Regions from separate parts of the Streptomyces sp. NPDC048002 genome, predicted to be linked through region 3. Evidence: riboswitches for the same ligand, from Rfam matches in the RefSeq annotation. Region 3 holds a riboswitch; each other region holds the start of a gene.

The links. A riboswitch is a leader RNA that binds a small molecule or an ion and turns the genes downstream of it on or off. The one in region 3 is predicted to bind cyclic di-AMP.
Positions count from the first base shown of each region.
Region 1: another riboswitch for cyclic di-AMP. It lies ahead of AB0E07_RS03455 (transglycosylase family protein); the one in region 3 lies ahead of AB0E07_RS34395 (transglycosylase SLT domain-containing protein).
Region 2: another riboswitch for cyclic di-AMP. It lies ahead of AB0E07_RS20015 (M23 family metallopeptidase); the one in region 3 lies ahead of AB0E07_RS34395 (transglycosylase SLT domain-containing protein).
Region 4: another riboswitch for cyclic di-AMP. It lies ahead of AB0E07_RS15925 (LysM peptidoglycan-binding domain-containing M23 family metallopeptidase); the one in region 3 lies ahead of AB0E07_RS34395 (transglycosylase SLT domain-containing protein).

Region 1 covers NZ_JBEZNL010000002.1:95,234-97,426, reverse strand. The annotation lists gene AB0E07_RS03460 (transglycosylase family protein) at 1-587, shown strand, start outside; cyclic di-AMP (ydaO/yuaA leader) riboswitch at 784-964, shown strand; gene AB0E07_RS03455 (transglycosylase family protein) at 969-1,676, shown strand; gene eno (phosphopyruvate hydratase) at 1,973-2,193, shown strand, end outside.
Region 2 covers NZ_JBEZNL010000015.1:45,100-47,292, reverse strand. The annotation lists gene AB0E07_RS20020 (pitrilysin family protein) at 1-324, shown strand, start outside; cyclic di-AMP (ydaO/yuaA leader) riboswitch at 539-699, shown strand; gene AB0E07_RS20015 (M23 family metallopeptidase) at 712-1,476, shown strand; gene AB0E07_RS20010 (GntR family transcriptional regulator) at 1,665-2,193, shown strand, end outside.
Region 3 covers NZ_JBEZNL010000045.1:18,557-20,749, forward strand. The annotation lists gene AB0E07_RS34390 (polyprenyl synthetase family protein) at 1-400, opposite strand, end outside; cyclic di-AMP (ydaO/yuaA leader) riboswitch at 957-1,140, shown strand; gene AB0E07_RS34395 (transglycosylase SLT domain-containing protein) at 1,146-1,616, shown strand; gene AB0E07_RS34400 (HAD family hydrolase) at 1,617-2,193, opposite strand, start outside.
Region 4 covers NZ_JBEZNL010000010.1:139,334-141,526, reverse strand. The annotation lists gene AB0E07_RS15925 (LysM peptidoglycan-binding domain-containing M23 family metallopeptidase) at 184-1,179, opposite strand; cyclic di-AMP (ydaO/yuaA leader) riboswitch at 1,184-1,343, opposite strand; gene AB0E07_RS15920 (tyrosine-protein phosphatase) at 1,834-2,193, shown strand, end outside.

The DNA.
Region 1 (2,193 bases), on a different contig from region 3:
CCTCCGAATCATCCAACTCGTCCAGTTCGTCCGGTCTGCTGGACGCCATCGGCGGTGGCGCCTCCGAGTCGCCCTCCGACTCCGGCAGCGACGATTCCGGTTCCGAGGCGTCCGCCACCCCGGGGGCGTCGGACGAGGCGTCGGACGAGGCGTCGGATTCGGCCACGTCGGAGAAGCCGTCAAAGGCGGACAAGTCCACCGAGTCGGCGCGGGCTTCCGAGTCCGGGAAGTCGAAGGGCGCGCCCGGCTCGTCCGGTTCGTCGGACTCCTCCCAGAGTGACCCCTCGCGCGAGGTCGACAGCCTGTTCACAGGAATATCCGGGCTGGACAATTCGGACAGCATCCTCTGGGTCGGGGGCGATTCCGCTCTCGTCGACACCGGGGCCGGCCGCCATCGGGGCCAGCCCGCGGACGAGCGCGGGGCGGACGATACGTATGTCGTCCGGGCCGGCGACACCCTGGCGAGCATCGCCGACTCCCTTGACCTCGACGGCGGATGGCGCGGGCTGTACGCGGCCAACGAGTCGGCCATCGGTCCCGACCCCAGCCGCATCACTCCCGGTCAGACCCTCGAAGTACGGGACTAACCGGTCGAAAAGCAGGGGCAGTTCGCGTCACACTTCGCGCCGAATGTCCGCTTTGGTGAAAGTGTGGGATGAGTCTCAGAAGCCCTGATCGTCTTTGAAATTCCGCGGATCGCCTGCCTACGGTCGTGACCGCTCGCAGCAGCGGGCCCCGACTGCCGCACGCCGAATCCTGCCGGTGGCCGTACGGGAACAGTCGTCGCATCATGCGCCGTAGGCAGGAGCGGGGGACCCAAGGTAAGCGCCGGGACCGGCGGTTGAGGTGACTCGACACCGGATCCGGCTTGGGGTGGAGCCGTGCGACCGACAGGCCGCGCGGCCGGGCAACTCAACCGGCCCGAACCCGACAGCTCACCTCGCAGGCGTCGGTGAGGGGATCGATCCATGCTGTTTTCCGGCAAGGGCAAGCACCGTCGTCCGTCCAAGGCCACTCGCGCCATCGCCATCGCCGGTGTGACCGGCGCGGCCGTCGCCGCCCCGCTCATGGTGGCCGGCAACGCCTCCGCCGCCACCGCCTCCGAGTGGGACGCCGTCGCCCAGTGCGAGTCCGGCGGCAACTGGTCCATCAACACGGGCAACGGCTACTACGGCGGCCTCCAGTTCTCCGCGTCCACCTGGGCCGCGTACGGCGGCACGCAGTACGCCTCCACCGCCGACCAGGCGAGCAAGGCGCAGCAGATCGAGATCGCCGAGAAGGTTCTCGCCGGTCAGGGCAAGGGTGCCTGGCCGAGCTGCGGTGTCGGCCTGTCGAGCGCCGCGTACGACGGCGGCTCCACCACCACCGAGAACTCCACCGAGAACTCCACCGGCGGCTCCACCGAGACCGCCACGCGCTCCACCGAGCAGCAGACCGCCTCGCGCTCGACCGAGCGTCCGGCCGCCAAGAAGACCCAGAAGACCGTCACCACCCCGACCGGCAAGAAGGTCAAGAAGGGTGACGGCGAGTACAAGGTCGTCAAGGGCGACACCCTCAGCACCATCGCCGAGGAGAACGACGTCAAGGGCGGCTGGGCCAAGCTCTTCAAGCTGAACAAGGACATCGTCGAGGACGCCGACCTGATCTACCCCGGTCAGCAGCTGCACCTCAAGTGATCCCGTAGCCGAATCACAGGGTCCTCCTATCGGCGGCCTCCATACTGGGGGCCCCGTGCGGACCACCCCCCGTCCCCACGGGCTCCCCGCCCCGGTGCGTGTTCCCCCGTACGCACCGGGGCGGGGTTTTTCTTTTCCCGTCGTTCACCGCCCCTTTGTTCCGGCGGGAAACAATGGGTACCGTCTGTCCTTGTCCACGGGACGGTCGGTCGGCTGGCCTACGTCCCCGGGGCGGTTAGGCTCTAGTCGCAAGGCTCACGTGCCCCGCACTTCCAGCGTCACATCCCATGAAGGAGATGCTCGTGCCGTCCATCGACGTCGTCGTAGCCCGGGAAATCCTCGACTCGCGAGGCAACCCCACCGTCGAGGTCGAGGTCGGCCTCGACGACGGCAGCACGGGTCGTGCCGCCGTTCCGTCCGGCGCCTCCACCGGTGCCTTCGAGGCCATCGAGCTGCGCGACGGTGACCCGAACCGCTACCTCGGCAAGGGTGTCGAGAAAGCCGTCCTCGCGGTCAT
Region 2 (2,193 bases), on a different contig from region 3:
ACCCTCGCCGAGGGCGGGCTCACCGACGCCGAGCGCGATGTCGCGGTGCAGAACCTCGTCGGCGTGGCGCCGCTGAAGTTCGAGACGGCCGCTTCCGTGGCGAACACCCTGGCCGACCAGGTCGAGCAGCACCTGCCCGACGACTTCCAGGCCACGCTGTACCGTCGGCTCGCCGAGACGGGCACGGTGGAGGCCACCGCGGCCGTCGTCAACGCCTTCCCGGTGGACCGTCTGGTGACCGTCCTGGTCGGCGACGCGGCCCAGATCCGCAAGCCCGTCGAGGAACTCGGCATCGGTGAAGTCACCGTCGTGACGGCCGAGTAGGGGCACCCTCGGATGTGAAGGCGCGGCAACGCGCGCGTGGGGCCCTGGTGACGAAAGCGCCACCAGGGCCCCTTTATGTCCGAATTGGGGGAGAGGCTGCCTGTCTGGCCTGTGGCATGCGCTACAAAAGCCCTGATCCGTTTGAGGATTGAAAGTTGTCCCGTTTAGCGTCGTCCGGGCTGTCCGTCAGGCAGTGCGCCGCGACCGCGGCACCGGACAGCCATCGCCGAGTCCCCGTACGGCGCGAGCCAGGGGAGCCGGGGACCCACAGTCCCTGGGGTGAATCGGACGCCCGCGCGCAGGCGAGGGGGTCCGTAGGAGACCTTCCTGCTCCGAACCCGTCAGCTAACCCGGTAGGCGAGAGGGAAGGAAAGGACCACCTACTTGATGGCGTTCACCCGCGCCACCGGGAAGCACCGTCGTCCCGGCCGGATGCAGCGCACCACCGTCCGTGCGGCGGGAGTGGCGGCGCTCGCCACCACCGGCGTCGTCGGCTCCCTCGCCGCTCCGGCGCTCGCCGCCGAGCCGGCCGCCGAACAGACCGGCCTCACTCCCGTGATCACCATCGGCGACTCGGTCGCCGAGCAGATCGACGCCCAGGCCGACGCCCAGCAGCAGGCGGCCGTGGAGGCGGAAGCCAGGCAGAAGGCCGAGGAGGCCGCGCGCGAGCGGGCCGCCGAGGCGGCCAAGGAGGCCCGGGCCGCCAAGGAGCGCGCCGCCCGCGCGGCCGAGCGCAAGCGCCTGAACACCTTCGTCTCCCCGATCTCCGGCTCCTACGTCTCCACCGGCTACAAGGCCGGCGGCGCGGTCTGGTCCTCCGGCAGCCACACCGGCGTCGACTTCCACGCCGCCGGCGGCACCTCCGTCCGCTCGGTCGGCGTGGGCACCGTCGTCGAGGCCGGCTGGGGCGGGGGGTACGGCAACCAGATCGTCATCAAGATGCACGACGGCACGTACACCCAGTACGGGCACCTGTCGTCCATCGGTGTCTCGGTCGGCCAGTCCGTCACCCCCGGCCAGCAGATCGGCCTCTCCGGCTCCACCGGCAACGTCACCGGGGCGCACCTGCACTTCGAGGCCCGTACGACCATGGAGTACGGCTCGGACATCGACCCGGTCGCCTATCTGCGCTCGCACGGCGTGAACGTCTGAGCGACCCCGCCACCGCTTCCCGTGACCCCGGCTCACCGAGCCGGGGTTTTCGGCGTTTCAGGGACATCACTGTCCAAAAAATATCCATGAAATCGGACCCCCCTTCGGAAATTCCGGCTCATTGCAATAGAGTCACTGAACACACGTCAGTCGTCGACGTTTCACGGGGATTAAAGCGGAGGTCGGTCATGCGTGTTCCGGCGCACTCGGTATGCACGGCGATCCGGGACGACATCGTCGCCGGTGTCTACGAGCGCGGCAGCCGGCTCACCGAGGAACTGCTCGCACGCCGCTACGGCGTCTCGCGCGTCCCCGTCCGGGAGGCCCTGCGCACGCTGGAGGCGGAGGGCTTCGTGGTGACCCGGCGGCACGCGGGCGCGTGCGTCGCGGAGCCGACCGAGCAGGAGGCCGCCGACCTGCTGGAGATGCGCACCCTGCTGGAGCCGCTCGGGGCCGCGCGGGCCGCCCAGCGGCGCACGGAGGCCCATCTGAAGGTGCTGCGCGGCCTGGTGCGGCTCGGTCAGGAGCGGGCCAGGAGGGGCAACAGCGAGGATCTGCGCTCCCTGGGGGGCTGGTTCCACGAGACGCTCGCCCAGGCCTCCGGCAGCCCTGCGCTGACCTCGATGCTGACCCAGCTGCGGCACAAGATCGCCTGGATGTACTCGGTGGAGGCGTCGGCCGGGCCGGTGGACGCCTGGGCCGAGCACGGGGCGATCG
Region 3 (2,193 bases):
CGAGGATGTGCGACGCGCGGGCGAAGAGGAAGTCCCCGGTGAGGACGGCGACGGAGTTGCCCCAGCGGGTGTTCGCGCTGTCCACCCCGCGCCGGACGTCGGCCTCGTCCATCACGTCGTCGTGGTAGAGCGTCGCCAGGTGGGTCAGCTCCACCACCACGGCCGACGGCACGATCCCCGGCGCGTACGGGTCGCCGAACTGCGCGGCGAGCATCACGAGCAGCGGCCGGAACCGCTTCCCGCCCGCGCGCACGAGATGCTGGGCGGCCTCGGTGATGAAGGGGACCTCGCTCTTGGTGGCCTCGAGCAGTCCCTCCTCGACAGCCGCCATCCCGGCCTGGACATCGGCTTCCAGAGCCTGGTCCCGCACGCTCAGCCCGAACGGCCCGACGACGGTCACGAGGGGTCTCCTGTCTGCTGGTGTCTTCCGGCGATTACGCGGTTTGTCGATAGGTCGCTGCCTTCACTCAAGTCAGCGTATCCGGTCAGGTTTCGATCACCGATGCCGCCCGCCGGTCCACGACGGGCGGTATCGGATCATGGCGTCCATGTTTTTTGATCACCCGATAAGACCCGATATCGACCGACTTACGCGGCCACGGTGGAGTCCGCCTCGAATCGAGGCCGATCGGCGCACCCTCCGGAACACCTTCCGGCACGCCCTCCAGCCCTGCGAACGAGTCGGCGATAAAACACCATTGAGCCTATTGCCCGATTTGATACTCCTTGCGCGCACGCGTGACTTGACTCACGCACATCCACCCACAGCCCGTCCGCAGAATCACGCCGACATGCGTCCCCCGCTTCCCAGTTGAGCCTTGGCGACAGCAAACGATCATTTGCCCCACACCCCCCGATGAAGATCAAAACCCTGGATATGTGAATCCGCTACTTGTTTCGGACATGCGCTCTCGCATACGTTCCCGGCCTGTCGGGCGGACGCCGAATCCTGCCGCCGCCCGATTCCACCGAATTTTCTTCGTACGGCAGGAGCGGGGGACCCACAGGTAAGCCGCCGGACCGGACGTCCTCGGACGCGCCGGAACGGCTCGGGGTGCAGTCGCGTGTCCTTCGGGGTGCGCGGCCGGGCAGCTCCCGCCCGAACCCGACAGCTCACCTCGCAGGCGCCGGAGAGGAACACAGTCATGCCTGCTGCCGCTCAGCGCCGCACCCGTATCGCCCGCAAGCTCGCCGTCATCGGCACCGGAGCCGCCGTACTGGCGCTCCCGCTCATCGGCTCCACCACCGCCTCCGCGGCCACCCCGACGGTCACCACGGCCACCTCGCTCGGGTACTCCAACACCCTCGACGGCTGGATCCGCGCCTCCCTCCAGGTCATGGCGGAGAAGGGGATCCCCGGCACCTACAACGGGATCTACCGCAACGTCATCCGGGAGTCCTCGGGCAACCAGTACGCGATCAACAACTGGGACTCCAACGCCGCCGCCGGCACCCCGTCCAAGGGCCTGCTCCAGGTGATCGACCCGACCTTCCGGGCCTACCACGTGGCCGGCACCTCGTGGGACCCGTACGACCCGGTCGCCAACATCACCGCCGCCTGCAACTACGCGGCCCAGCGGTACGGCTCGATCGACAACGTCTTCGGCGCCTACTGATCAGACGCCCCGCGGGAAGAGTCTTTCGAGGACGACGGCGATGCCGTCGTCCTCGTTCGACGTGGTGACCTCGTCCGCCACCGCCTTGAGTTCGGGGTGGGCGTTGGCCATCGCCACCCCGTGGGCCGCCCAGTCGAACATCGGGATGTCGTTGGGCATGTCGCCGAAGGCGATGGTCCGCTCCGGGCCGAGGCCCAGATGGTCGGCGGCCAGCGCCAGGCCCGTCGCCTTGGTGATGCCGCACGGCTGAAGCTCGACGGTCCCGGGTCCCGACATGGTGACCGTGGCCAGCGAGCCCACCACCGTGCGCGCCGTCGCCGCCAACTCGTCGTCGGACAGCTCCGGATGGCGCAGCAGCACCTTGCTGATCGGCTCGCACCACAGATCGTCGCGGCGCCCGACCCGCACCGCGGGCAGGGTGGGGTGCGGCATCAGATAGCCGGGCTCGATCAGCGTCAGCCCGTCGACGCCGTCCTGGTCGACCGCGGCGTAGACCTGACCCACCTCGGCCTCGATCTTGCCGAGCGCGGTCTCCGCCAGCTCCCGGTCCAGGGTGACGGACCACAGCAGTCGGTCC
Region 4 (2,193 bases), on a different contig from region 3:
TAGGCCACTCGCAAAGGGTTGACCAAGCCCGGAATACGTCTCCGATCAGGGATGTTGAGGGCTCAGCCGACTTGCCGCGAGGCGGCGGTCAGCGGTGCGCGGGAACACCGAAGGCCGGACCCGGGGATCGGGGGTCCGGCCTTCGGCGGCGTGTCAGGCAGGTGGTCGTGCGCGGGGGCTCCGTCAGCCGACGGTGACGCCCTTCGCCCGCAGGTAGGCGACCGGGTCCACGTCCGAGCCGTAGTTCGGGGTGGTGCGGATCTCGAAGTGCAGGTGGGGGCCGGTCACGTTGCCGGTGGCACCGGAGAGGCCGACCTGCTGGCCCGCCGTCACCGTCTGACCGCTGGAGACGGACAGCGAGGACAGGTGGGCGTACTGCGCGTAGTGGCCGTCGGCGAGCTGGATGACGACCTGGTTGCCGTAGGCGCCGCCCCAGCCGGCCGAGACGACGGTGCCCGCGCCGACGGCCTTCAGGGAGGTGCCGGTCGGGATCACGAAGTCGACGCCGGTGTGGTAACCGCTGGACCACATGCTGCCCGCGACCTTGTACTGGGTGCCGACACCGGCACCGGAGACCGGCGCGGCGAAGCCCGAGGCGGAGGACTGCGCGGTCTGCGTGGCGGTGGTGGTGGACTCCGAGGAGTCGGCGGACTGCTCGGTCTGCGCGGACTGCGTGGCCTCGGAGGACTTCGCGGTGTCCGACGAGTCCGACTTCGCCGCGTCCGACGAGGACTTGGTGGACGGCTTGGCCGCGGACTTCCCGGCGTCGCCCGTCGCGGCGGCCTTGGCGCCGATCGACAGCTTCAGGCCGGGGTGGATCAGGGACGGGTCGGAGCCGACGGCCTCACGGTTGTCCTGGTACAGCTTCTCCCAGCCACCGCTGACGTTCTGCTCGTCGGCGATCTTCGAGAGATAGTCCCCGGAAACCACGGTGTAGGACTTGGTGGCGGTCTTGGCGGACTTCTTCGCCGCCTTCTTCTCGACCGACTTCTTCTCGACCGACTGAACCGACTGGACCGACTGAACGGCCTTTTCCGAAACCGACTGGGACGGAGCCGCGTGCGCGCCGGTGGCTCCCAGGAGCGGGAGGGCGAGCGCGGCGCCACCGGTTCCGGCGACGGCGATCGATCGGGTGAGACTCAGGGTCTTGGGACGACGGTGCTTACCCTTCGCGGGCATGGCGCATTCCTCTCCGGCGCCTGCGAGGTGAGCTGTCGGGTTCGGACTGGAGATGTCCGGCCGCGCGCTGGGCGCGACTTGACCCCGAGCCTGTTCCGGAGACCGGACCAGGCGGTGATGCCTGTGGGTCCCCCGCTCCTGCCGAGTACGGGTGAGTGTGCGGATTCCGGGCGGTGGCAGGATTCGGCGTCCGCTCGGATTGGTGGCGAACGTAAGCGACCAAGACGCAAACGGACAAGCAGAAGGTTCCGCCCGAAGGCGTCCTTCTTGATCCCTTGCGGGAATTCGCCGTCACTTTCCGTGCATTGGCCGGGCGCGGATTCCCGTAAATCCCCTTGAAAAGCATGCGCATTACGTGAACATGACGGGCGACGCACCGTCACGGTTATGACCCTGCTCACGTGACGTTGCTCCAGACTCCTTTATTCCGCAGCGAGTTGGAATGAAGACAGCAATTCGGACAGAACACCCAGACAGCCCTTAGCGGGGAGAACCGTTACATCACAGCAGGCTCACAAACTCGCTGGAAATCGCGGGACTTTCACCACTCTTAGTCCGTTTTGAGGCATTCCATGGTCGGCCGGACCGGATGTCGTATCGTCAGAGCGTGCCCGCCGGACACCGGAGTCGGCGGGACCGGTGGGAGGAGCCCAAGTGACGCAGCAGGTCCCGTCGACCGAGCCCGAGCTGGCCGGAGTTCGCAATTTCCGTGACGTGGGCGGGCTGCCCACCGTCGACGGACGGCGGGTACGGCACGGTGTGCTGTTCCGCAGCGGCCATCTCGCGCACGCGACCGCCCAGGACGCCGCGTTCCTGGCCGGGCTCGGGCTGCACACGATCTTCGACTTCCGCAACGCGGCGGACCAGAAGCTGGAGGGCCCCGACGTCGAGCTGGCGGGGGTCCGCAATGTGAACCTGCCGCTGAGCGACCCCGCGGACGGCGCGGAGTTCTGGAAGATGGTCCGCGACGGCGAGATCGAGCAGCTGCGGGAGATCCTGGACGACGGCAAGGCC